Regions from separate parts of the Rahnella sp. PAMC25617 genome, predicted to be linked through region 3. Evidence: predicted binding sites of a transcription regulator. Region 3 holds the regulator's gene; each other region holds the start of a gene.

Region 1 (8,059 bases), on a different contig from region 3:
CTGATGCCGTCTTTACAACGCACAAACAACATGCCGACCGGCCAGCATTCAGCGATGGCAATCGCGTCATGCCCTGCCCCGCTTGGCAATGACATCGCCTGTCCCTGCAGGTGTAAAACGCTCTGACTCAGACGATGCTGCAAACCGGCATTACATTCCGTCGCGCTGATGCCGTAAAACTGTTCGGCAGCGAACGTCAGGCCGCGCCGTGCGGCGATATCCCGGCCTTTCGCCAGCAACGTTTCCAGCAGCGCAGAGAGATCATCATCACGCGGACCGCGTACATCCAGCGACAGCTTCACCTGACCCGGAATGACATTCACCGCGCCCGGCAGACATTCCAGGGTGCCGACCGTCGCCACCAGATTACGGCCTGCAGCAGTAGTGATGCTTTCAATCGCCAGCGTCCACTCAGCGGCGGCGGTCAGGGCGTCCTGACGCTGCCCCATCGGCACGGTTCCGGCATGACCTGCGTGGCCGGTGAATTCGCAATTAAGCCGACGCGCACCGTTAATCGCCGTGACCACGCCGAGCGGCACATCCGCCGTTTGCAGGCACGGGCCTTGTTCGATATGCAGTTCCAGATACGCGCAGAAATCGCTGACCGCGCGCTGTGACGCGCCGATTTTCAGCGGCTCCAGCCCGGCATTCTGCATCGCCTGTGCCACCGAAATCCCCTGCGCGTCCTGACGTTCCAGCCAGTCCGCCGGCCAGGTGCCGGTCAGCCCGCGGCTGCCCAGCAGCGTGATACCAAAACGCGTCCCTTCTTCATCGCAGAACCCGACAATTTCCACCGCCATCGGCAAACGGATGCCGTTGTGATGCAAATGCGCCACCACTTCCAGCGCGGTCAGCACGCCCAGCGGGCCGTCGTAACGCCCCGCATTACGCACGCTGTCGAGATGTGAACCGAGCAGGATGGCCGGAGCCGAAGCGTCCAGCCCTTCGTAGCGCCCGCAGATGTTGCCGACGCTGTCCTGCCAGACGCGCATACCGGCCGCTTCCATCCATTCGCCCACAACCTGATTGGCCTGCAAATGTTCGGCCGAGAGATACACGCGGGTCAGCTGACCCGGCGTTTCACTGATGGCGGCGAGTGCATCGCAGCGCGCCATCACCCGTTCAGCGGCACATTTTGCGCTGTCGGAAACCGCAGCCAGCGTAAAGGCTTCTGCCATTACTGACCTCCTGCATAGTGATCCCAGGCGGCCTGCGCCCCTGCGCCGTATTTCGACGCATAGCCGAGACGGTTAAGCACCGCTTCCAGCGCCACCAGCGTCTGCAACACGCAGTCTTTACGCGCGTTGTAACCCATGGTGCCGATACGCCAGATTTTCCCGGCCAGCGGGCCAAATGAGGTGCCGATTTCAATGCTGAAATCGTTAAGCATCATCTGGCGCACCTGTTCGCCATGAACGCCCTGTGGAATGACCACGCCGAGCACGTTATTCATGCGGTTATTCAGGTCGCCGAACACTTCCAGCCCCATGCCCTGAATCCCCGCCAGCAGTGCGCCGCCGTGCAGTTTGTGGCGGGCGATACCGGTATCGAGCCCTTCTTCCAGAATGATGCGCGCACATTCGCGTGCCGCAAATAACATGCTGGTGGCTTCAGTATGGTGGTTCAGACGCTCCGGCCCCCAGTAATCCATGATCATGCCCAGATCGAAATAGTTGGAGTAGATCATCTCTTCATCGCCGTCGGCGTGGTCGGCGGTACGGATGCCTTCTTCCACGCATTTACGGCGGCGGATTTGTTCTTCAAAGCGCGGGCTGATGGTCACCGGCGAGCTGCCGGAAGGACCGCCGAGGCATTTTTGCAAACCGGCAGATACGGCGTCTAAACCCCAGGCATCGGTTTCCAGCGGATTGCCGCCAAAGGACGCCGTGGCATCGGAATAGAACAACACGCCGTGACGGCGGCAGATTTCACCCAGTTGCTCCAGCGGCTGCAACATGGTGGTGGACGTATCTCCCTGCACGGTCAGCAACCAGCGCGGTTTCACGGATTTAATCGCATCTTCAATTTGCTGCGGATCAAACACTTCGCCCCACGGCGCTTCGATGGTATGAACTTCAGCGCGGCAGCGGCGGGCTATTTCACACAGCAGATGACCGAAACGACCAAACACCGGCACCAGCACTTTGTCGCCCGGACGGATACCGGAAAGCAGCACGGCTTCGATACCGGCGCGCGAGGTGCCGTCGATCAGCAACGTCCACGGGTTTTCGGTTTTATACAGCGCACGGTACAGCGCCATCACTTCGTTCATGTAGCCGGTCATTACCGGGTCATATTGCCCGACCAGCTGGCTCGCCATCGCCCGCAGTACGCGCGGATCGGCATTGATGGGTCCCGGCCCCATCAGCAGACGGGTTGGCGGGTTGATTTGTCCGGGAGAGATGAAATCTGACATAGTTAATCCTTTACAATGTTAGCTTGCAGCAGCCTCACTAAGGCCGCGGACGGATGCGATAAACTGTTTCAGCTCGGGGGTTTGCGGATTGGCAAACAACGCCCGGCTTTCGCCCTGTTCCCACACGGTGCCCTGATGCATAAACACCACGCGGTCGCCCACTTCGCGGGCAAAATTCATTTCGTGCGTCACCAGCACCAGCGTCATGCCTTCTTTCGCCAGTTGCTCGAGCACTTTCAATACTTCGCCGACTAATTCCGGATCCAGCGCCGAGGTGATTTCATCACACAGCAGCACTTTCGGGTTCATCGCCAGCGCACGGGCAATCGCCACACGTTGCTGCTGGCCGCCGGAAAGATTCGACGGGTAATAATCCATGCGATCCGCCAGCCCGACTTTCGCCAGCATCTGCGCGGCCAGTTCACGGCATTCGGCGGCGGACTTTTTCAGCACGCGCCGTGGTGCCAGCATGACGTTTTCCAGCGCGGTCATGTGCGGAAAAAGATTGAAGCTCTGAAACACCATACCGACGGAACGGCTGATGTCACGCGCCTGAGAATCGCGGTCAGTGATGGTCATGCCGCCCAGTTTGATGCTGCCTTCCTGATAGCCTTCCAGCCCGTTCATGCAGCGCAACAGCGTGCTTTTACCTGAACCGCTGCGGCCGATGATCGAAATCACTTCGCCGCTGTCGATATCCAGATCCACGCCTTTCAGCACGTGGTTCTGACCGTAATATTTCTGAACCTGATTGATGGTGATCAGTGGCATTACTGTTTATCTCCACGCAATGATTTTTCTAAATGCTGACTGTAACGGGACAGCGGATAGCACATCAGGAAGTAGCCCAGCGCCACTAATCCAAACACTTTGAACGGCTCATACGTCACGTTGTTCAGCATGGTTCCGGCTTTGGTCAGTTCGACAAAACCGATAATCGACGCCAGCGCGGTGCCTTTCACCACCTGCACGGAAAACCCGACGGTCGGCGCAATGGCAATCCGCAGCGCCTGCGGAGTAATGACACGCCATAACGTCTGACCGAAATTCAGGCCGAGGCAGCGCGACGCTTCCCACTGGCCTTTCGGTAACGCGGCAATGCTGCCGCTCCAGATATCCACCAGATACGCGCTGGTATACAGCGTCAGCGCCAGCGCGGCAGCCGTCCACGGACTGACGTTGATACCAAACAGGCCAAGCCCGAAGAAGGCCAGGAACAGCTGCATCAGCAACGGCGTACCCTGAAACAGTTCGGAATACAGACGCACAAAACGCGTCGGCCAGCGGCGCCTGGTCAGGCGCATGAGCAACAGCGGCAGAGTCACCAGCGTGCCGCCGATAAACGCGGTCAGCGACAACAGCAACGTCCAGCGCGCCGCCAGCAGGAGATTGCGCACAATGTCCCAGTCAGTGAAGGTCATCATCAGTTTTCACTCCCAAAGACACGGCGTCCGGCCAGCAGCAGCAACTGACGCATCGCCACCGACAACAGCAAATAGAACAACGTGGTGACCAGATACACTTCGAAACTGAGGAAGGTGCGTGACTGAATTAAGTTCGCAGCAAACGTCAGTTCCTCAAAAGACACCTGCGATACCACGGAAGATCCGAGCATCACGATAATGCACTGGCTGACCAGCGACGGATAAATACGTTTCAGCGACGGCGGCAGCACAATGCGCAGGAACGTCTGACTGCGCGTTAGTCCCAGCACGCGTCCGGCTTCCCACTGGCCTTTAGGCGTCACCTGAATACCGGCGCGGATAATCTCGGTGCTGTACGCGCCGAGGTTAATCAGCATCGCCAGCAGCGCCGCTTCACCGGCGGTCATTTTCAGGCCAATGGCTGGCAGACCAAATACAATGAAAAACAGCTGCACCACAAACGGCGTATTACGGATGGCTTCGACATAAATGCCCCAGACGGTCCGCAGAATTTTATGGTTGCCGCAGCGGATGGCCGCGCCGCAAATTCCTATCGCGACACCGCCAACCGTTGCCAGTACCGTCAGCTCAATAGTGGTCCATAATCCGGCCAGCAGTTCCGGCATATAAGGCCACAGCGCGCTAAAGTTAAGCTGATAGGTCATGAAAAATCTCCGTCAAAACCCTGATCACGCGCCGATTGATGCCGGCAGCGGTGCCTTCATCCATTTTTCAGACAGCGTATTCAGCGTCTTGTCTTTGATGCCTTCGGCGATCAGTTCATTCACTTTGTCTTTCAGTGCCGGTTCGTCTTTACGCAGACCGACATAGCACGGCGAATCTTTCAGCATCACTTTGGAAACCGGCGCTTTGGCCGGGTTCATGCGGGCTACCGCCGCCACTACCAGGTTACCGGTGGCGATGTATTCCACCTGACCGGACAGGTAGGCCGACAGCGTGGTGTTGTTGTCTTCGTAACGCTGAATTTTGGCATCCTTCGGTGCCACATCGGTCAGCGCCAGATCTTCCACCGCGCCACGGGTCACGCCGATGGTTTTGCCGGACAGTTCTTTCAGATCCGACAGTTTGTCACCCTGCGCACCAAACACGCCGAGGAAGAACGGCGCGTAAGCGTTGCTGAAGTCGATGACTTTTTCGCGCTCGGCGTTTTTGCCGAGGCTGGAAATCACCAGATCGACTTTATCCGTTTGCAGATAAGGCACCCGGTTGGCGCTGGTGACCGGCACCAGTTGCAACTTAAGTTTCATCTTATCGGCCAGATAATGCGCCATGTCGATGTCATAACCTTCCGGCTGCAAATCCTTGCTCACCGAACCAAACGGCGGGAAATCCTGCGGAACAGCCACGCGCAGCACGCCACGCTTCTGAATATCCTGCAACTGATCGGCCATAACATTCGATGCCTGAAGCACCAACATTGCCGCACCTGCCCATGCCAACAACCGTTTGTTCATGTTCATAGATTATCTCCGGTGAAAAGTTTTTGGAACGATAGATTCTTATATTTAAAACTTTGCAACGAATGTGCCAAAAATGACCCGGCAGAAAAAATGTGTGCAAAGTCAGGACATGACAAGGAATTAGCCATTCAGAGTAGAAGGGAGAAGGTTTTTTTTTGCCCTGAATCAGGGCAAAAAGTGAGAAAGGTTGAAAACTTTTATGCACCGTAATTGTGCGAAAGCACCAGAAAAGCGCTGAGATTGTCCCTGAATCGGGAATCAGCGCTGCTCCAGCTCATCCAGATCGTTATACAAATCGCTTATCTGATGAATGCGCTGACGGCCTGACGCGAGCATATCGTGCAACAACGCATTGCTGAGTAAATTCGCCAGGCTCATGGCAGAAGAATAACTGTCGAACGCCGACACGCTGTCGAGCGGCGCGGCCAGATGCCAGGTGGCGAGCGGAATAAGTGTCTGCGCCTGCGGCTCGCAAATCAGTAAAACCGGCACATCAAGTGACTGTAATTGCGTGAGAATCGCCTTCGCCATGCGGGGACGACGACGGAAAGCAACGAAAATCACCACGTCCTGCGCGGTGAGATCCACCAGTTCTTCCGCCAGCGTCTGCCCCGGCTGCGGCATCATCATCACGCCAGCACGCACCTGAATCAGTTGCTGACGCAGGTGCAGCGCCACCGGATAACTGTTACGAAAACCGAGCAGACGTACCTGCCGCGCCTGACTCAGGGCGGTGATCAGCGCGCCAAACTGTGCGCCATCAATCTGATTAATCCACTGCGTCAGGTTAGCCATTTCCTGTTTATAGTGCCGTGATAACAAGGTGTTACCTTGTACCGCGTCACGGCTGTCGGTCAGCGGCATGCCACTCTGGCGCAGGGTGCGCATTTCATCGCGCATATCGCGATAACTCGGGTAACCAAGACGTTTAAACAGGCGGCTGACCGTGGCCTTCGACACGCCGCTGAGCCGCGCCAGCTCTGCGCTGTTGTAGCTCATCAGGTCATCAATGCTGGCAAAAATAAAGTCGGCCACCCGCTGTTCCTGCGGCGTGAGTTCTGCGTAATGGTCACGCAGACGTTCATCAATCTGTTTCATCTCCGTCCCTTTTGTAACCAATGTTTCAGCAAATCAGCGGAACATACCATGCACTATGCTTGCCAATGCAAGCTAAATTATGAGTGAAAGTCCGAAGGTTTTGCCGATGTGGAACACCTCTTGCTTAACTTAATCCCTGCACGCCCTCATCCCTGCATGCGCGGGCAACATAAAAAAAGCGTTTCAAAAAGGACATCGCATGATTAACAGTAACAGCGCACCGCTGGGCATGGCGGTTACACCTCATCATCTGGCGAGCCAGAGTGCGCTTGCGGTATTGCGTGAAGGCGGCAATGCCATCGAGGCAATGGTGGCGGCGGCCGCCACCATTGCCGTGGTCTATCCGCACATGAACGGACTGGGCGGCGACGGCTTCTGGCTGATTGTGCCCCCGCAGGGCAATCCGGTGGCGATCGACGCCAGCGGTGCCGCCGGTTCGCTGGCCTCTCTCGATTTCTACGCCGGTGAAACGCACATTCCGCACCGCGGCCCGAAAGCGGCGCTGACGGTCGCAGGCACCGTCGGCGGCTGGCAGGAAGCGTTGAATGTATCGGCTGAATTCGGCGGCGAGCAAAAACCGCTTTCGCGCCTGCTGCGTGACGCCATCCGTTACGCTGCGGACGGCATTCCGGTAACCGCCTCGCAGGAAGCCGCCACCCGCGCCAAGCAACACGAGCTGAAAGATTTCCGCACCTTCGCCGATGTTTTTCTGCCTAACGGCGACGTGCCGCGCGCCGGGAACCGTTTCACCCAGCCGCAGCTGGCGCAGACGTTATCGATGTTGTGCGAAGACGGGCTGAACAGTTTCTACCGCGGTGAGCTGGCCGACAATATGGCCGCCGACATGGAAAAGCTCGGTATGCCGGTCACCCGCGCCGATCTTGCTGCTTACAAGCCGCAGCGCCGTGTGCCGCTGCGCCTCAAACACAGCAAAGGCGAAATCTACAACCTGACGCCACCGACGCAGGGGCTGGTGTCGCTGGCGATCCTCGGCCTGACTGACCGCCTGCCGCTGGAAACCATGGATGAAAGCGCGACGATCCACAGCATTGTCGAAGCCACCAAACTGGCGTTCGGCCTGCGCGACCGCTTTATCACTGATCCGCGCATGATGACGCAGGACGCGCAGAGCCTGCTGGATCCGCAGTATCTCGATGCCCTCGCCACCCGCATTAAAGCGCACAGCGCCGCCGACTGGGGCAAAGGTAAAGGTCCGGGCGATACCGTCTGGATGGGCGTGATGGACAGCAGCGGGCTGGCGGTGTCATTTATCCAGAGTATTTATCACGAGTTCGGCAGTGGTGTAGTGCTGCCGGGCAGCGGCGTGTTGTGGCAAAACCGCGGCGCATCTTTCAGCCTCGACGCCAGCCATTTACTGGCGCTGGCACCGGGCAAGCAACCGTTTCATACCCTCAACCCCGCCGCCGCACGTTTATACGACGGGCGCACCATGGTTTACGGTTCGATGGGCGGCGACGGTCAGCCGCAAACCCAGGCCGCGGTGTTTATCCGCCATGTGGTGCAGGGGCAATCGTTGCAGCAGGCGATCAGCGGTCCGCGCTGGCTGCTGGGGCGGACGTGGGGAGAAAGTTCGGATTCACTGAAACTGGAAGGCCGTTTCGCCTATCCGACGCAGGCCG
Region 2 (8,059 bases), on a different contig from region 3:
GTTTAACCGTGCTGCGGTTGGCGTGGTTCAGCGTCTGCGCACCGACGTCATGGATGCGGCATTGCGTCAGCCTTTGAGCGCCTTTGATACCCAGCCGGTCGGGCAACTGATTTCGCGTGTGACCAATGATACTGAAGTGATCCGTGACCTTTATGTCACTGTCGTATCGACGGTTTTGCGCAGCATTGCGCTGATTGGCGCAATGCTGGTGGCGATGTTCAGCCTTGACTGGCGACTTGCCTCGGTGGCTATCTGCATCTTCCCGGCTGTGTTTGTGGTGATGGGGCTGTACCAAATTTACAGTACGCCGGTCGTTCGTAAAGTGCGTGCTTATCTGGCGGACATAAATGATGGCTTCAACGAAGTCATTAATGGTATGAACGTCATTCAGCAATTCCGTCAGCAAAAACGGTTTGGTGAACGATTGTCCCGCGCCAGTCAGTCACATTATATGGCCCGCATGCAGACGCTCAGGCTGGAAGGATTTTTGCTGCGACCATTACTCAGCTTATTTTCATCCCTGATTTTATGCGGCTTGTTAATCTTGTTCGGTTTCAGTGCCGAAGGCTCGATTGGCGTGGGGGTTTTGTATGCTTTCATCAACTACCTCGGGCGTCTAAACGAACCTCTGATTGAGCTGACGTCGCAGCAATCCATTCTCCAGCAGGCTGTAGTCGCAGGTGAACGTATCTTTGATTTGATGGACCGGACTCAGCAGCAGTACGGACCGGACGATAAGTTGCTGACCAGCGGCGAGATTGATATTCGCGACGTCAGTTTTGCCTACCGTCCGGACAAATGGGTGCTGGAGAATATTACCCTGCATGTCCCTTCACGTGGATTTGTGGCGCTGGTCGGGCACACAGGCAGTGGCAAAAGTACGCTGGCGAATCTCCTGATGGGCTATTATCCGCTGAATAAAGGTGAGATCCGCGTCGACGGGCGTAACCTTGCTGATCTCTCGCATTCCAGTCTGCGAAAGGGAATTGCTATGGTTCAGCAGGATCCGGTGGTGCTGGCGGAATCGGTATTCTCTAACGTGACTTTAGGTCGCGATATTGATGAAGCTCAGGTCTGGCACGCACTGGATATTGTGCAGCTTTCTCCGCTGGTACGGGGAATGCCGGAAGGGTTGAATACGCGTCTGGGAGAACAGGGTAATAATCTCTCTGTCGGACAGAAGCAATTACTGGCGATGGCGCGCGTTTTGGTGCAGGCACCAGAAATTCTGATCCTTGACGAGGCAACGGCCAATATCGACTCAGGAACCGAGCAGGCAATTCAGCGTGCTTTACGTGCCATTCGTCAGCAAACAACTCTGGTTGTAATTGCACACCGGCTGTCGACGATTGTGGATGCAGATAATATTTTGGTATTGCACCGCGGGCAAGCCGTTGAGCAGGGCAACCACTTACAGCTGCTGGCAGAAAAAGGCCGGTATTATCAGATGTATCAGTTGCAACTTGCCGGGCAAGAACTGGCGTCAGCTGAGCAGGGAATTCCTTCCACAGAAAACGCATAAACTGTCAGCTGGCGTAACGCGTTCGCTACGCCAGCATTCTCTCCTCAACGTCTTATCCTCCCGCCATCCCATCCCGCGCACCGTATTCATGCAGGCAAAATACCTGCGGTTTACACATTGCACTATAAAGCAGCGATGAGCACTTAAATGGTGCGTACTCAGCAGTGTGCTGTGTGGCGAAACAACTGTGCGCCCGGTCACGATTATTCTGAAAATGCCGGTTTGCGCGGGAATTGCAGGAATCTTTCATCAGTTTCAACTCTGGCACACCCTTTGCTTTATCCCTTGCGTATCGGGCGCGAATCCTCTCGCGGTAAGCCCTTAATTCGAGGAGTGGCACAATGAAGCTGGTTACTGTGGTGATCAAACCTTTTAAGCTGGAAGACGTGCGTGAAGCGCTGTCTGCTGTTGGAATTCAGGGGCTGACCGTAACGGAAGTTAAAGGTTTTGGCCGTCAGAAAGGTCATGCCGAACTTTACCGTGGCGCGGAATACAGTGTGAACTTCCTTCCAAAAGTAAAAATCGACATTGCTATCGCTGACGATCAGCTCGATGAAGTGATCGACGTGATCAGCAAAGCGGCCTACACCGGCAAGATCGGTGATGGCAAAATTTTCGTTGCTGAATTGCAACGTGTTATCCGTATTCGTACTGGTGAAACCGACGAAGCAGCACTGTAATTTCCGGTTTTTATCTCTCATGCCAACCGGTTTGAGATAAATCAGATTAGAAAAAACAGTTTTGAGAAACAGGGGTGGGTTAATAATGAAAAAACTTTTATCCATGATGGGGCTGGGCGCAGTGGCATTATTGCCTTCGCTTGCCATGGCCGCGGCACCAGCCGCCGCCAACGGCGCTGATAACGCCTTTATGATGATTTGTACTGCGCTGGTATTGTTTATGACCGTACCTGGCGTAGCGTTGTTCTACGGCGGTTTACTGCGTTCCAAAAACGTTTTATCCATGCTGACTCAGGTTATTGTGACCTTCGCATTGGTCTGCGTTTTGTGGATCCTTTACGGTTACAGTCTGGCATTCAGCGAAGGTAACGCCTTCTTCGGTGGTTTCGGCAACGTAATGATGAAAGGCATTGGCCTGGATTCTGTTACCGGCACCTTCTCTCAGATGATCCATGTGGCATTCCAGTGTTCATTCGCCTGCATCACCGTGGCACTGATCGTCGGTGGTATCGCTGAACGTGTGCGTTTCTCTGCGGTGCTGATTTTCACCGTGATCTGGCTGACCTTCTCCTACATTCCAATGGCACACATGGTATGGGCGGGCGGTTTCCTGGCTGCTGATGGCGCGCTGGACTTCGCTGGTGGTACCGTTGTTCACATCAACGCCGCTATCGCGGGTCTGGTCGGTGCTTATCTGCTGGGCAAACGTGCCGGTTTCGGTAAAGAAGCGTTCAAACCTCACAACCTGCCAATGGTGTTCACTGGCGCTGCAATCCTGTATGTCGGCTGGTTCGGCTTTAACGCCGGCTCTGCAAGTGCAGCAAGTTCCATTGCCGCGCTGGCGTTCCTGAATACTGTGATTGCAACGGCTGGCGCAATCCTGTCCTGGACTCTGGTTGAGTGGATGGTTCGCGGCAAGCCTTCTCTGCTGGGCGCAAGCTCCGGCGCTATCGCAGGTCTGGTTGCCATCACTCCGGCGTGTGGTACGGTCGGCGTGGGCGGTGCGTTGATCATCGGTCTGGTCGGCGGTGTGACTGGCCTGTGGGGTGTCGTTACCCTGAAAAAATGGCTTCGCGTTGATGATACCTGTGACGTGTTCGGTGTTCACGGCGTCTGCGGTATCGTAGGTTGCCTGCTGACCGGCGTATTCACTTCCAGCTCTCTGGGCGGCGTGGGTTATGCAGAAGGCGTGACCATGGGCCATCAGGTTTGGGTTCAGTTCTTCAGCGTTTGCGTCACACTGGTGTGGTCTGGTGTTGTGGCCTTCATCGGTTACAAAGTGGCTGACATGATTGTAGGCCTGCGTGTTCCTGAAGAGCAGGAACGTGAAGGTCTGGATGTGAACAGCCACGGCGAAAACGCCTATAACCAGTAATGGCTCAGTAACAGGATTTCAGAGAAAGTAGTGCGCTAACTCTCTCATTAAGCAGTACAAAACAATAAAATAATGATGATATGCAAAAGGGGCGATAACGATATCGCCCCTTTTTAATGCACAGTTTTTGCCAACCGCGATCGGATAATGTTTATTCAGGCGTCCGCTGGCGGATCACGCCTTCCTGTACCGTAGAGGCAACCAGAACGCCATCACGGGTATAAAATTGTCCGCGTACAAAACCACGAGCGCCCGACGCAGATGTGCTTTCAACGGCGTATAGCAGCCAGTCATCCATACGGAAAGGGCGGTGGAACCACATCGAATGGTCGATGGTGGCGACCTGCATTCCTGGCTCAAGGAACCCGATACCATGCGGTTGCAGTGCAGTCGGCAGGAAATTGAAGTCCGAGGCATAACCCAGCAGATACTGATGGATGCGCAAATCATCTGGCATTTCTCCGTTAGCCCTGAACCAGACCGCGCGGTGAGGTTCTTCTACACTTCCCTTCAACGGGTTATGGAATTTCACCGGACGCATTTCAATCGGCTTGTGACCAATGAATTTTTCGCGGAATTTTTCAGGGATCAGATGCGCCAGATTTTTGGCAATATCTGATTCTGAAACCAGCGTTTCTGGTGCCGGGACATCAGGCATGGTGTTCTGATGTTCGAAGCCGGTTTCCTGGCTCTGGAACGACGCGGTCATATAAAAAATCGGTTTGCCATGCTGAACGGCTTTTACGCGTCGTGCGCTAAAACTGTTGCCGTCCCGCAGAATTTCCACGTCATAAATGATGGGTTTGCTGCTGTCACCGGGACGCAGAAAGTAGCTATGAAAAGAGTGAATACCGCGGTCGACAGGTACGGTTTGTTTGGCCGCGTACAACGCCTGACCGACAACCTGACCACCAAAGACCTGACGCAAACCCAGATCTTCACTTTGACCACGAAACAGTCCTTCTTCGATTTTTTCCAGATCTAACAGATCCAGCAGATTTTTTAATGCCTGACTCATAGTGGCCTCATGAAAGTTACCGGTGATATTGACCTAAGTTGTTCGGGATACCGCAGGCAGGAATGTTCTGAAATACACCTTCGCTGACAGGTCTAACCTGTTAATCATAGTGGATCTTTTGAAACCTCAGAAGTCTTGTTTTATCCTCGGGGCGGCGAACTCTGGTTTTTTGTGCCATGATTAATGGGTAAGCTGGTTTAAGTCACTAAGTTCATCGTCGGCGTTGGTTACGTTTGTTACAACTTGTCGACAATCGAATAATAAAAGGGAGAAGGATCAATGAAACTTTGGCAGATAGTAGGTGGAACCGCGCTGTCTCTGACTCTTGCCGGATGCGCACAGCATCACGAGGCTCCAGCGCAGCAACCTCCAGTGAATACCGCGGCCAGCCCGGCCACTGCACCTGCGATCACCGGCCCGAACGTATCGGGTAGCGTGTTCATTAATCAGCGTGTGGCCTTGCCGCCAGATGCGGTTCTGACCGTGACCTTGTCTGATGCTTCGGTTGCTGATGCGCCGTCGCGTGTCATCTCGCAGAAAGTCGCGAGAACCCAGGGCAAACAGTCACCGTTTACCTTTATCCTGCCGTATAACCCACAGGAAATTGCGCCTAATGCGCGTGTTCTGTTAAGTGCGGCGGTGACCATTAATGGTCAGGTAACCTTTGTTACTGACAGCATCAAAGAAGTCATCAATAACGGTCAGGGCACGCGTGCCGACCTGCAACTTGTTCCGGTCGTAGCCGTCCCTGTGGCGACTAAACCGAATGCTCTGGCGCCAATGACTAACCCGTCAAATTCGGGGCTGGGCACGGCACCGGCACCGGTAAGTGCAGTTCCGACACAGTCAGCAACGTACTAATTCGTTACTCACTTATTTATTCGTGACTCGTGATGATTCAGGCACCGCTCCGGCGGTGCTTTTTTATTTGCGTAATGATGTGCGCAGAACTACCACTTCCAGCCATACTTTTCTAAATCAACTTTACCTTTCGTAAAGATTATCCCTTCGGCCAGAAGCGCCTGACGCTGACGTTTAAAGTCCTCACCCTGCAGGGAAATTTCACCGTGGCGATTAATCACCCGATGCCAGGGAAGCGTGCTGCCTTCGGGTAACTTTTTGAGCACACCGCCCACCTGACGTGCCGCCCGCGGAGAACCAGCCAGCTGAGCGACGTTGCCATAAGTCGTGACCTGACCCGGGGGAATGGCAGCGATTATCTGGAATACGCGCTGGCGAAAGCTGTCGGGCTCTGACATGACATCCTCCTCAGTGTTTGGCGAACAGTATGACGCAAAAAATGTCCTTCTGTCCGTCCAGATTCAGGCGTATTGTTTAAGAAAACAACGGTTGTCGGCGGTTAACTTGCTTTTGCCTCGGGCATCACAGATAATGCCCACCGCTTCGATTCTCTCAGGAGAAATGAAGCCGACAACGTCAATGGGGGCCCTGTTGGTTCTCCCGCAACGCTAACTTGTTAACTCGGTCAGGTCCGGAAGGAAGCAGCCATAGCAGGTGTCGTGTGTGCCGGGATGTAGCTGGCAGGGCCTCCACCAATTTCAGGCCTTCCCGTTTTATCAATCCCCTTATTTTTCCGATTCATAACTCCCTCTTAGCCAAACTGCGCCCATAAAAAAGGGCACGTTATCCGCGCCCTGGTTTGCTGACTGTTTACTGGTTTTTTTTAGTGATGAACCAGCGTCGCAAAGTAATACACCAGCGGGATGGCGAGTATATACAGTCCCAAAGGCACTTCGCGCACCTTACCGGCCACCACTTTAATGATGATGTAAAACAGCAGGCCACCGGCAATCCCGGTACCGAAGCTGTTGGAAATCAGGGTAATCATCGCCATCATCAGCACCGGCAGCGCATCAGTGAAGTTAGCCAAATCGACCTTGCGCAGATTACTGAACATGTTCAGGCCAATCAGGATCAGCGCAGGTGCGGTCGCTTCTTTCGGGATCATCAGCGCAACAGGTGTGAACAATAGCATCAGCAGGAACATCACTGCGGCAGACAGCGCCGTCAGGCCTGTTTTCCCCCCCGCTTCTGCAGCAGCAGACGATTCTATCAGCGCGGTTGCGGCTGGGATCCCTACAATCGGGCCGAGCGCTGCGGCAACAGAGTCCACCATGAATGGCCGGTTGATGTGTTTCATATTGCCATGTTCATCAAGCAACCCGGCTTCCCCGCCTACCGCCAGCGTCGTACCCATCGTTGAGAAGAATTCTGATGCAAAGAAGATGAACAGGAAAGGCAGGAAAGCGATATTAATCGCGCCGATCAAATCGACTTTGCCAAAAAGCGGAGCCACTGAGTGGGGCAGGGAAATCCATTGTTCAGGCAGATGCGTCACACCAAACGGAATACCGGCCACGGTCGCCAGTAAAATAGCCCAGAGGATTGCTCCAGGTACTTTGCGCGCCTGCAATCCCACGGCAAGCAGCAAACCGAGCAGCGCAATCAGCGCACCCGGCGCGGTGAAATCGCCTAACGCCAGTGCATGTGTCCTGGCATTAGCCATCACCAGTCCGGCGTTACGAAAACCGAGCAGGGCAACGAAAATACCAATCGATGCCGTCAGACCGAGTTTGATGGACTGCGGCACAGAACGTGTGACGACTTCCCGCAGACCAAAAACTGTCATCACGAAGAATAAAATACCCGACCAGCAGGCTATCCCTAATGCGATGGGCCAGCTGATGCCGTCACCGGCCAGCGTGACACCGACCAGCACGGAACCGCCGATGCCGGGGCCGACCATAAACGGCAGATTAGCGTAGAACGCCATTAATAATGAGCCCAGCACAAATACCAGGATCACGCCGGTTGTCGCCGCGCCTTTGTCCATCCCGCTCACCGCCAGCAAACCGGGGATCACCACCAGCAAATAAGCAGCGGCGAGGAATCCGGTGATCCCTGCCAGACATTCGGTTTTCACCCGGGTCTGGCGCTGATGTAAATGAAAGCGTCGCTGCAACCAGCTTTGCTGCGTTGAGGTTGCTACGTTTTTCACAGAACTTTCAGACATGCTTAAATTCCCCTGACAATAATTTTTATAATGTTGTGTTTGCTATCATTTCTGCTCCGGCGTGGCACCGGGCATTTCAGAATTATTCCGGCCAGATTTCCAGAACCGGGTCGACGATTTCACGCAGTCCGCCGTCAGTGAGGCCTAAGTCAGTCAGATGCGGCCCGGCATTACACGCCAGACACGTGCCCTCGATGGCTTTGAAAACGCGATAAGGGGGTTCCCAGTCGGCTATCTGTGCGCTGAGTTCACGCAGATTTTTAAATTGTTCAGCCAGTTGTTCCGCAGGCAATTCAGAGAGCATTCCGGCAATGGGCATATCTACTTTTGCCAGCAATGTGCCATTCTGGCTGAGTGCCATTCCGCCGCCGCTGGAGATGAGCTGATTCGCCGCCACAACCATATCTGCGGGGGAACGTCCCAGTACCAC
Region 3 (8,059 bases):
GATTATCGATGGCATCAAAAGCGATCGGTTGTTCCAGCTGAATGAACACGCCGACGGCACGTAACGTATCTTCTTCCAGCTTACCGTGCGGGATGGCGATCCCGGCACCGATCCCGGTGCTGCCCATACGTTCACGGGTCAAAATAGCGTCGAAAATCACCTGTGGCGACAAATTAAGTTGTCTGGCTGCCAGTTCGCTGATGATTTCCAGTGCGCGTTTTTTGCTGGCGCAATGAACGCCGCTTTTAGTGCATTCGGCATTAAGCACCGACGTTAATTGCATTGCTATATCGTTGTTCATGTCATCTTTCACTTTTGCGCTGTTTCACCCTTAAAGCTATATCGGCTCGTTTCCCGAAGGTCACAAGCCGATGCCCGAAGGTTTGTAGCACAGGGTTGGCTACATGAATGTCAGTGCTGTTTCAGTTTGTCTTTATGTTTATTCAGCTGACGGGCCAGTTTATCAACCAGTCCGTCAATCGCTGCGTACATATCCTGATGTTCCGAGGTGGCATGTAACTCGCCTCCATTCACATGCAAAGTTGCTTCGGCAACTTTTTGCACCTTTTCCACGCTCAACACCACATACACCTGATTAATCCTGTCGAAATACTGCTCAAGCTTGGCCAGCTTCGACGTGATGAACTCTCTCAGGGGATCCGTGATCTCAATGTGATGTCCGGTAATGTTGAGCTGCATAATGTCTTCCTTCTCTGTTGAGGTCAAACTAACTGTTTACGTTGGTTTGAGGGCGGGATGGACAAAGACTCTCGGTATTTGGCGACGGTTCGTCGTGCAACCATAATTCCCTGATCGGAAAGCAGGGTCGCTAACTTACTGTCACTGAGCGGTTTTACAGGATTCTCCGCTGCGATTAATTTCTTCACCAGCGCCCGGATGGCGGTTGACGATGCCTCGCCGCCGCTGTCTGTACTGACATGGCTGGAAAAGAAATACTTCAGTTCGAAAATGCCACGCGGGCTGTGCAGAAACTTCTGCGTCGTGACGCGTGAAATCGTCGATTCGTGCATTTCTACGGCGCTGGCGATATCAGCCAGCACCATAGGTTTCATAAATTCTTCACCCAGTTCAAAGAACGCCTGCTGCTGCTCAACGATACAGCGCGTGACTTTCAACAGCGTGTCGTTACGGCTTTCCAGGCTTTTGATTAACCATTTGGCTTCCTGCAGGTTGCTGCGGATAAACTGCCCGTCGCTGTCGCTGCGTGCGGAATTCCCCATCGCGGCGTACTGCTGGTTAATCTTCAGACGCGGAATGCTGTCCGAATTGAGTTCAACCGTCCAGACTCCTGACACTTTGCGCACCAGCACATCCGGGATCACGTATTCGGATTCGCCGGTATTGATCGACTGGCCCGGACGCGGATCAAGAGACTGGATCAGGAGCATCGCTCCTTTCAGTGTATCTTCTTTTAACCGGGTTGATCGCATAAGTGCGCGGAAATCATGGTTCGCCAGCAAATCCAGATGTTCGCTGATGATAAGACGGGCTTCGGTGATGAAAGGCGTGTCGGTCACATACTGGGAAAGTTGGATCAGCAGGCAGTCGCGCAGGTCGCGCGCGGCCACGCCGACCGGGTCAAAACGCTGTACGCGTTTGAGCACGGCTTCCACTTCGTCCATCGTGACGTTTTCATCCCCGATGCTTTCCAGAATGTCGTCAAGAGAAACGGTGAGGTAACCGGTGTCATCGACCGCATCGACAATGGACGTCGCAATCGCCGCATCAGTATCTGAGAACGGCGTCAGCTCGACCTGCCACATCAGGTAATCCTGAAGGGTCTGGGTGGTTTCACCCTGATAAATCGGCAGCTCGTCGTCGCTGTAATCATTACCGGTGCCGGAAGGCGTGCCCGCGGTATAGATTTCATCCCAGGTCGCATCCAGCGGCAGCTCTTCGGGCATGTCTTTTTGCTCGAGTGCTTCGCGGGTATCTAACCCTTCGCTGTCGGTGGCTTCTACCGAGTCGATTTCTTCATGAAGGTCGGTTTGTTCCAGCAGAGGGTTGCTCTCCAGCGCGAGTTGGATCTCCTGTTGGAGCTCAAGCGTGGACAATTGCAACAGGCGGATGGCCTGTTGTAACTGTGGAGTCATTGCCAGTTGTTGGCTGAATCTGAGTTGCAAACCTTGCTTCATATCTTGGCTTTATTTCCGTTGATGAGTGAAAACGGCAACACTTCTGTCAGAGACGGCCTGTTTCATTTTAAAGTGAAACAGGCACGGTTCCGGCGGCACAGATCACAGACGGAATTCTTCACCAAGATAAACGCGTTTAACTTGTTCATCAGCAAGAATATCGGCTGGCGTGCCGTGGGCGATTAACTTGCCCTGACTGACGATGTAAGCGCGTTCACACACGTCGAGCGTTTCGCGAACGTTATGGTCGGTGATCAGTACGCCGAGGCCACTGTCACGCAAATGCTCAATGATTTTTTTGATGTCGATAACTGAAATCGGGTCAACACCGGCGAACGGTTCATCCAGCAGAATGAATTTAGGGTTCGCCGCCAGCGCGCGGGCGATTTCAACACGACGGCGTTCACCACCGGACAGTGACTGACCGAGGTTATCGCGCAAATGAGAAATATGGAACTCTTCCATCAGTTCATTGGCGCGATCGTTACGCTGTTCTTTGTTCAGATCGTCGCGGATCTGCAACACGGCCATCAGGTTATCAAATACGCTGAGGCGGCGGAAAATGGACGCTTCCTGAGGAAGATAGCCAATACCGCGACGGGCGCGGGTATGCAATGGCAACAGGCTGATGTCTTCGTCATCGACGATAATACGGCCTGCATCACGCTGCACGATGCCGACGACCATGTAGAAGGTCGTGGTTTTACCGGCACCGTTTGGCCCTAATAACCCGACGATTTCGCCGGAGTTGACCATCAGGCTGACATCTTCAACGACCTTGCGGCCTTTGTAGGCTTTTGCCAGATTCTCTGCGATTAATTTAGCCATAAAAATCAGTTACTCTTTTTGGTCGGCTGGCCCGCCGCTGCAGGTGTTTTCTGTTGCAGCTGCGAAGGAACCAGAACGGTCGTCACACGGTTGCCTTTATCACTGAAGGCTTCCATTTGCTGTTTCTGCACCAGATACGTAATACGGTCGCCTTTCACGTTGCTGTCGAGCTGTTCAAGGTAAGCGTTACCGGTCAGGGTCACCAGATCGTTTTCCACTTCATAGCGGACTTTCTGCGCATGGCCTTTTACCGGCTTGCCGTTGTCCTGCATCTGATAGAAGGTCACCGGGTTACCGTAACCTTCAACCACTTCTTTGCCGGAAACGCCTTGCGGGCGGATGACGACAACTTTGTCCGCTTTAACCTGGATCGTGCCCTGGTTTACCACCACATTACCGGTAAAGGTCGCGGTATTGGTGTTCACGTCCAGCGCCTGATTAGCCGAATCAATGGTAATCGGTTTGGTCGTGTCATCTTTCAGGGCGAATGCCGGAACGCTGACGGCTAACAATGAGCTGACGATCAGGAGATTACGGATTTTATTTTTTGCTTTGAATTTCATAAGAGGTCGTTACCTTTTCGATCAGCTCTGCTGTTTTATCACGCAGATTACCACGCATTTTCATGCCGTTAGATGTAAAACCTGTGCCATAAAGCGTTACTTCATCATCTGAGGCAACGTCCTGTGTCGTCAGGTTAACCCGTGCATTGTCCGTTTTGATTCTTTGCAACTGAGAAGTCTCAGGTGTCAGGCTGTCTGCCTGCACATGCCCGTAAAGATAGAGCATTTTATCCTGAGTCAGCTTGGCCTTGTCAGAATGCAGCACCCACGTCGGGACTTTGTTCTTGTCGTACATGGTCGCTACCGGATTGGTAAACCATGTCACCTGATCAGTGGTGTAATATTTCACCTGATCTGAAACCAGTTTATACGTCAGGCTACCCAGCGGATCGTACACCATCGTGACGGTGTGGGAGCTCTGGTAGGTCGGATCCTGATCGTTGACCGCCGGCTGGACGTCATCGCTGTTGTCAGACATTGACCAGCCGATCAGCACCAGAACGATGGCTGTCAGCGCCAGAATAATCCAAAGTCTTGTTTTACTCATATCGACAGCCCTTTGGCGTCCTCCAGCTTACCCTGTGCCAGTAAAATCAAATCGCACAATTCGCGTACTGCACCACGTCCGCCGGCAATTCGGGTGACATAATGCGCTTTCGGCAACAAGATGGGATGCGCGTCCTGAACGGCCACGGAAAGACCAACTTCAGCCATAACCGGCCAGTCGATCAGGTCATCACCGATGTAGGCCACTTCTTCGGCCCGCAAAGACAGTGTATCTAACAGTTCGCGGAAGGCCAAAAGCTTATCCGATTGTCCCTGATACAAGTGGCGTATACCGAGGGTTTCAGCGCGATCTTCCAGTAATTTCGCATTGCGGCCTGTAATAATCGCAACCTCAATGTCAGAAGTCAGCAGGCAGCGGATACCGTAACCGTCGCGAACGTTAAAACTTTTCAGCTCTTCTCCCTGATTTCCCATGTAGATCAGGCCATCAGACATCACGCCATCTACATCGCAAATCAGCAGGCGGATAGCTTTCGCCCGTTCCAGCACTTGCGTGCTGACCGGACCGTAGCAAGTTTCCACCAGGGCTGCGCTATTACTCATTCAGGGGATTCCTCAATTAAACTACGCCAGCGCGCAGCATGTCGTGCATATGTAACACACCCAGCAACTGGTCACCATCAGCAACCATCACGCAGGTTATGTTTTTTTCCTGCATTAAATTCAGCGCATCCACCGCCAGAAGAGAAGGGCGGACGCGGATGCCCCCGGTCGTCATGACATCGGCAATCGAGGCTTCGTTGATGTTAACGCCCATATCGAAGATGCGGCGTAAATCACCATCGGTAAAGATACCTTCGATCCGCATCAGGTCGTTGCAGATAACCGTCATGCCGAGATTCTTGCGGGTGATTTCCAGCAAGGCGTCACGCAAAGAAGCGTCACGGCTGACATGCGGAATTTCATCACCGGTGTGCATGATATCGCTCACGCGCAGTAAGAGCTTGCGACCCAGTGCTCCGCCAGGATGGGAAAGGGCGAAATCTTCGGGTGTGAAACCGCGGGCTTCCAGTAAAGCCACCGCCAGCGCATCGCCCATGACCAATACCGCCGTGGTGCTGCTGGTCGGTGCCAGACCGAGCGGGCAGGCTTCTTTGGGGACTTTCACGCTAAGATGCACATCGGCCGCTTTGCCCATGGTGCTTTCCGGATTAGACGTCATGCAAATAAGCGTGATGTCCAGACGCTTGAGTACCGGGATCAGCCCGAGAATTTCATGCGCCTCACCGGAATTGGAAATCAGGATCACAACGTCCTGTTTCGATACCATGCCCAGATCACCGTGGCTGGCTTCGCCCGGATGGACAAAGAAAGCCGGTGTGCCGGTGCTGGCAAAGGTCGCGGCCATCTTGCGACCAATGTGGCCGGATTTGCCCATGCCCATCACGACGACTTTGCCGTTGCAGGCGAAGATTTTTTCGCATGCACGGGTAAAATCGCCGTTAATGTATTGATCTAACTGCTCAAGTCCTTCACGTTCTGTTTTCAGTACATCACGCCCGACGGCCTGAAAATCAAAGTCGGAGGCGAAGTTAACGTTAGCCATAGTCAGTTCCTGACAAAGTTCAGAAGGCAATGCTGTCCGGCAACAGGAACAGAACCGCCATATAGGCGATAAATCCACACAGTAACAGTGCGCCGGCGAGATGGCCGATACGATGTTTACGCATCAGGCACAGCCCGGAAAGCACGATACTGACCGCCAGCATGACCCAGTAATCGCGATGAAACGCGTCCGGGTTGAACGAGCCTGGCGCAACCAGCGCAGGTAATCCCAGCACCAGACAGGTATTAAAAATATTCGCACCAATGATATTGCCCAGTGCGATATCATCTTCGCCCTTAATGGCACCTGCGATAAACGTCGCGAGTTCCGGCAGGCTGGTGCCGATGGCGATGACGGTCAGGCCAATCACCAATTCGCTGACGCCAAAGTAACGGGCAATCACTGTACTGTTGTCGACAATCATGCCCGACGCCAGCGGCATGATGATAAAGCCCAGTGCCAGCCACAGAAATGCCACGGTGTTGCTGCTGTCCTGAGGAAGTTCGGACATCTGCTCGTATGTCAGCGTATCCAGCCCTTCTTTTTCGGCCGCGCGGGCGATTTTTATCACCAGCATCATAAACACGGCAGCACTGGCCAGCAGCAAAACGCCGTCAAACCGGCTGAGTTCTCCGTCACTTAGCACAAAACCACAGAGTGCTGTGACCAGTAACAATAAAGGGAGTTCGCGGCGTAATATATCAGAACGAACGGAAAGTGGATGAATCAGGGCTGCACCGCCCAAAATCAGAAGAATATTAATGATATTCGAACCAATTGCGTTTCCGACGGCCAAATCCATCTGATCATTGATGGCGGCTGTGGTTGAAACCACCAGTTCCGGGAGAGATATTCCGACGCCGACGACGGTCATGCCAATCACCAGCGGAGGTATGCCTATTGAGCGTGCCAACACTGCGGCTCCGTACACCAGACGATCGGCGGCGTAAACTAACAGTAACAAGCCGACAATCATCAGTACGATAGCGAGAAGCATGAAACATCCTTTATTGGGTATAATGCGAGGTTCGTTGCCTTTGCAGGCAGGCGATTCCTTCGTCAACATGAGCTAAGGCAACATTTTCTCTGAAAACAAGGCCTGCAGGTTCCTGTATGTTAGACGATGAAGGCTTTTAATTTAAAATGATAATTCATCGATTTTGACCGTCTGTGGCGGAAAAGTAAAACGATGGCAACTTTGGTAACGAAACCGGGGTAAGTTTTTGTAAAAATACCAAAGTTATACGACACCCCATCTGGGTCAGACGTATTCTTAGCGAAAGTATTCCGAAGGGATAAACTGAATGAGTCAAAGCGAATCGAATCTGGTTGAGATCAAGGGCATGAGCTTCGTGCGCGGCGATCGTCCCATTTTCGAAGAGATCAATATGACCGTGCCACGCGGCAAAGTCACCGCCATTATGGGGCCTTCGGGGATCGGTAAAACCACCTTGCTGCGCCTGATCGGCGGGCAACTTGCGCCAAGTAGTGGGGAAATCTGGTTCGACGGAGACAACATTCCGACGTTGTCACGCCGTAAGCTGTACGAATCCCGCAAGAAAATGAGCATGTTGTTTCAGTCCGGTGCATTGTTTACTGACCTGACTGTGTTCGAGAATGTGGCATTTCCGTTGCGTGAGCACAGTAAATTACCGGAAGAACTGTTGCGCAGCACCGTGACCATGAAACTCGAAGCGGTAGGGTTACGCGGTGCCGGTGACCTGATGCCTGCTGAGTTGTCTGGCGGGATGGCGCGTCGTGTGGCGCTGGCGCGTGCGATTGCGCTTGATCCGGAACTCATCATGTTTGATGAGCCTTTTGTGGGTCAGGATCCGATCACGATGGGCGTGCTGGTGAAGCTTATCGATGAACTTAACCATGCGCTGGGCGTGACCTGTATCGTCGTCTCTCATGACGTACCTGAAGTACTCAGTATTGCGGATTATGCATATATTGTGGCGGCACAGCATGTCATTGCTGAAGGTACACCAGAGGAATTGCAAAATAACCCTGATCCGCGAGTTCGCCAGTTCCTCGACGGTATTGCCGACGGACCGGTGCCTTTCCGTTTTCCTGCCGGTGATTACAAAACCGAGCTGCTCGGATAATGGAGTTCCTGATAAATGTACCTTGTTTTGAAAATAAATAGGGCCTTAGCCTCTGTCGGGCGCCGCGGAATAAACACCTGTGCGTCTTTTGGCCGTGCCGGTCTGATGCTCTTTCGGGCGTTGGTCGGTAAGCCGCAATTTGCCAAACAATGGCCGCTGCTGATCAAGCAGCTCTACAGCGTTGGCGTGCTTTCCCTGCTGATCATCCTGGTTTCCGGCCTGTTTATCGGCATGGTACTGGGCTTGCAGGGATACCTGATTTTAACCACCTACAGCGCTGAGGCCAGCCTC

What was found. Region 3 encodes sigma-54, which starts transcription at its own class of promoters, with help from an activator protein. Its sites were predicted from a motif close to GTTGGCACANNTTTCGCTNT; they were not measured.
Region 1: ACM615_RS04525 (gamma-glutamyltransferase family protein) is a predicted target of sigma-54. The motif match lies at 6,527-6,546, and genes of this name have one in related genera.
Region 2: glnK (P-II family nitrogen regulator) is a predicted target of sigma-54. The motif match lies at 1,783-1,802, and genes of this name have one in related genera.

Annotation. Positions count from the first base shown of each region.
Region 1 covers NZ_JBOCUM010000003.1:508,086-516,144, forward strand. Annotated here, with positions in the region: gene hpxK (allantoate amidohydrolase) at 1-1,178, opposite strand, end outside; gene ACM615_RS04495 (pyridoxal-phosphate-dependent aminotransferase family protein) at 1,178-2,416, opposite strand; gene ACM615_RS04500 (amino acid ABC transporter ATP-binding protein) at 2,435-3,187, opposite strand; gene ACM615_RS04505 (amino acid ABC transporter permease) at 3,187-3,837, opposite strand; gene ACM615_RS04510 (amino acid ABC transporter permease) at 3,840-4,505, opposite strand; gene ACM615_RS04515 (transporter substrate-binding domain-containing protein) at 4,530-5,321, opposite strand; gene ACM615_RS04520 (MurR/RpiR family transcriptional regulator) at 5,580-6,419, opposite strand; gene ACM615_RS04525 (gamma-glutamyltransferase family protein) at 6,619-8,059, shown strand, end outside.
Region 2 covers NZ_JBOCUM010000006.1:815,933-823,991, reverse strand. Annotated here, with positions in the region: gene ACM615_RS09905 (SmdB family multidrug efflux ABC transporter permease/ATP-binding protein) at 1-1,522, shown strand, start outside; gene glnK (P-II family nitrogen regulator) at 1,864-2,202, shown strand; gene amtB (ammonium transporter AmtB) at 2,288-3,577, shown strand; gene tesB (acyl-CoA thioesterase II) at 3,729-4,595, opposite strand; gene ACM615_RS09885 (YbaY family lipoprotein) at 4,875-5,456, shown strand; gene ACM615_RS09880 (MGMT family protein) at 5,546-5,854, opposite strand; RNA gene ffs (signal recognition particle sRNA small type) at 6,046-6,142, shown strand; gene ACM615_RS09870 (NCS2 family permease) at 6,280-7,629, opposite strand; gene ACM615_RS09865 (adenine deaminase) at 7,712-8,059, opposite strand, start outside.
Region 3 covers NZ_JBOCUM010000013.1:96,783-104,841, reverse strand. Annotated here, with positions in the region: gene ptsN (PTS IIA-like nitrogen regulatory protein PtsN) at 1-313, opposite strand, end outside; gene hpf (ribosome hibernation promoting factor) at 412-699, opposite strand; gene rpoN (RNA polymerase factor sigma-54) at 723-2,156, opposite strand; gene lptB (LPS export ABC transporter ATP-binding protein) at 2,259-2,984, opposite strand; gene lptA (lipopolysaccharide ABC transporter substrate-binding protein LptA) at 2,990-3,547, opposite strand; gene lptC (LPS export ABC transporter periplasmic protein LptC) at 3,525-4,094, opposite strand; gene kdsC (3-deoxy-manno-octulosonate-8-phosphatase KdsC) at 4,091-4,657, opposite strand; gene kdsD (arabinose-5-phosphate isomerase KdsD) at 4,674-5,660, opposite strand; gene ACM615_RS16635 (calcium/sodium antiporter) at 5,680-6,657, opposite strand; gene mlaF (phospholipid ABC transporter ATP-binding protein MlaF) at 6,965-7,768, shown strand; gene mlaE (lipid asymmetry maintenance ABC transporter permease subunit MlaE) at 7,784-8,059, shown strand, end outside.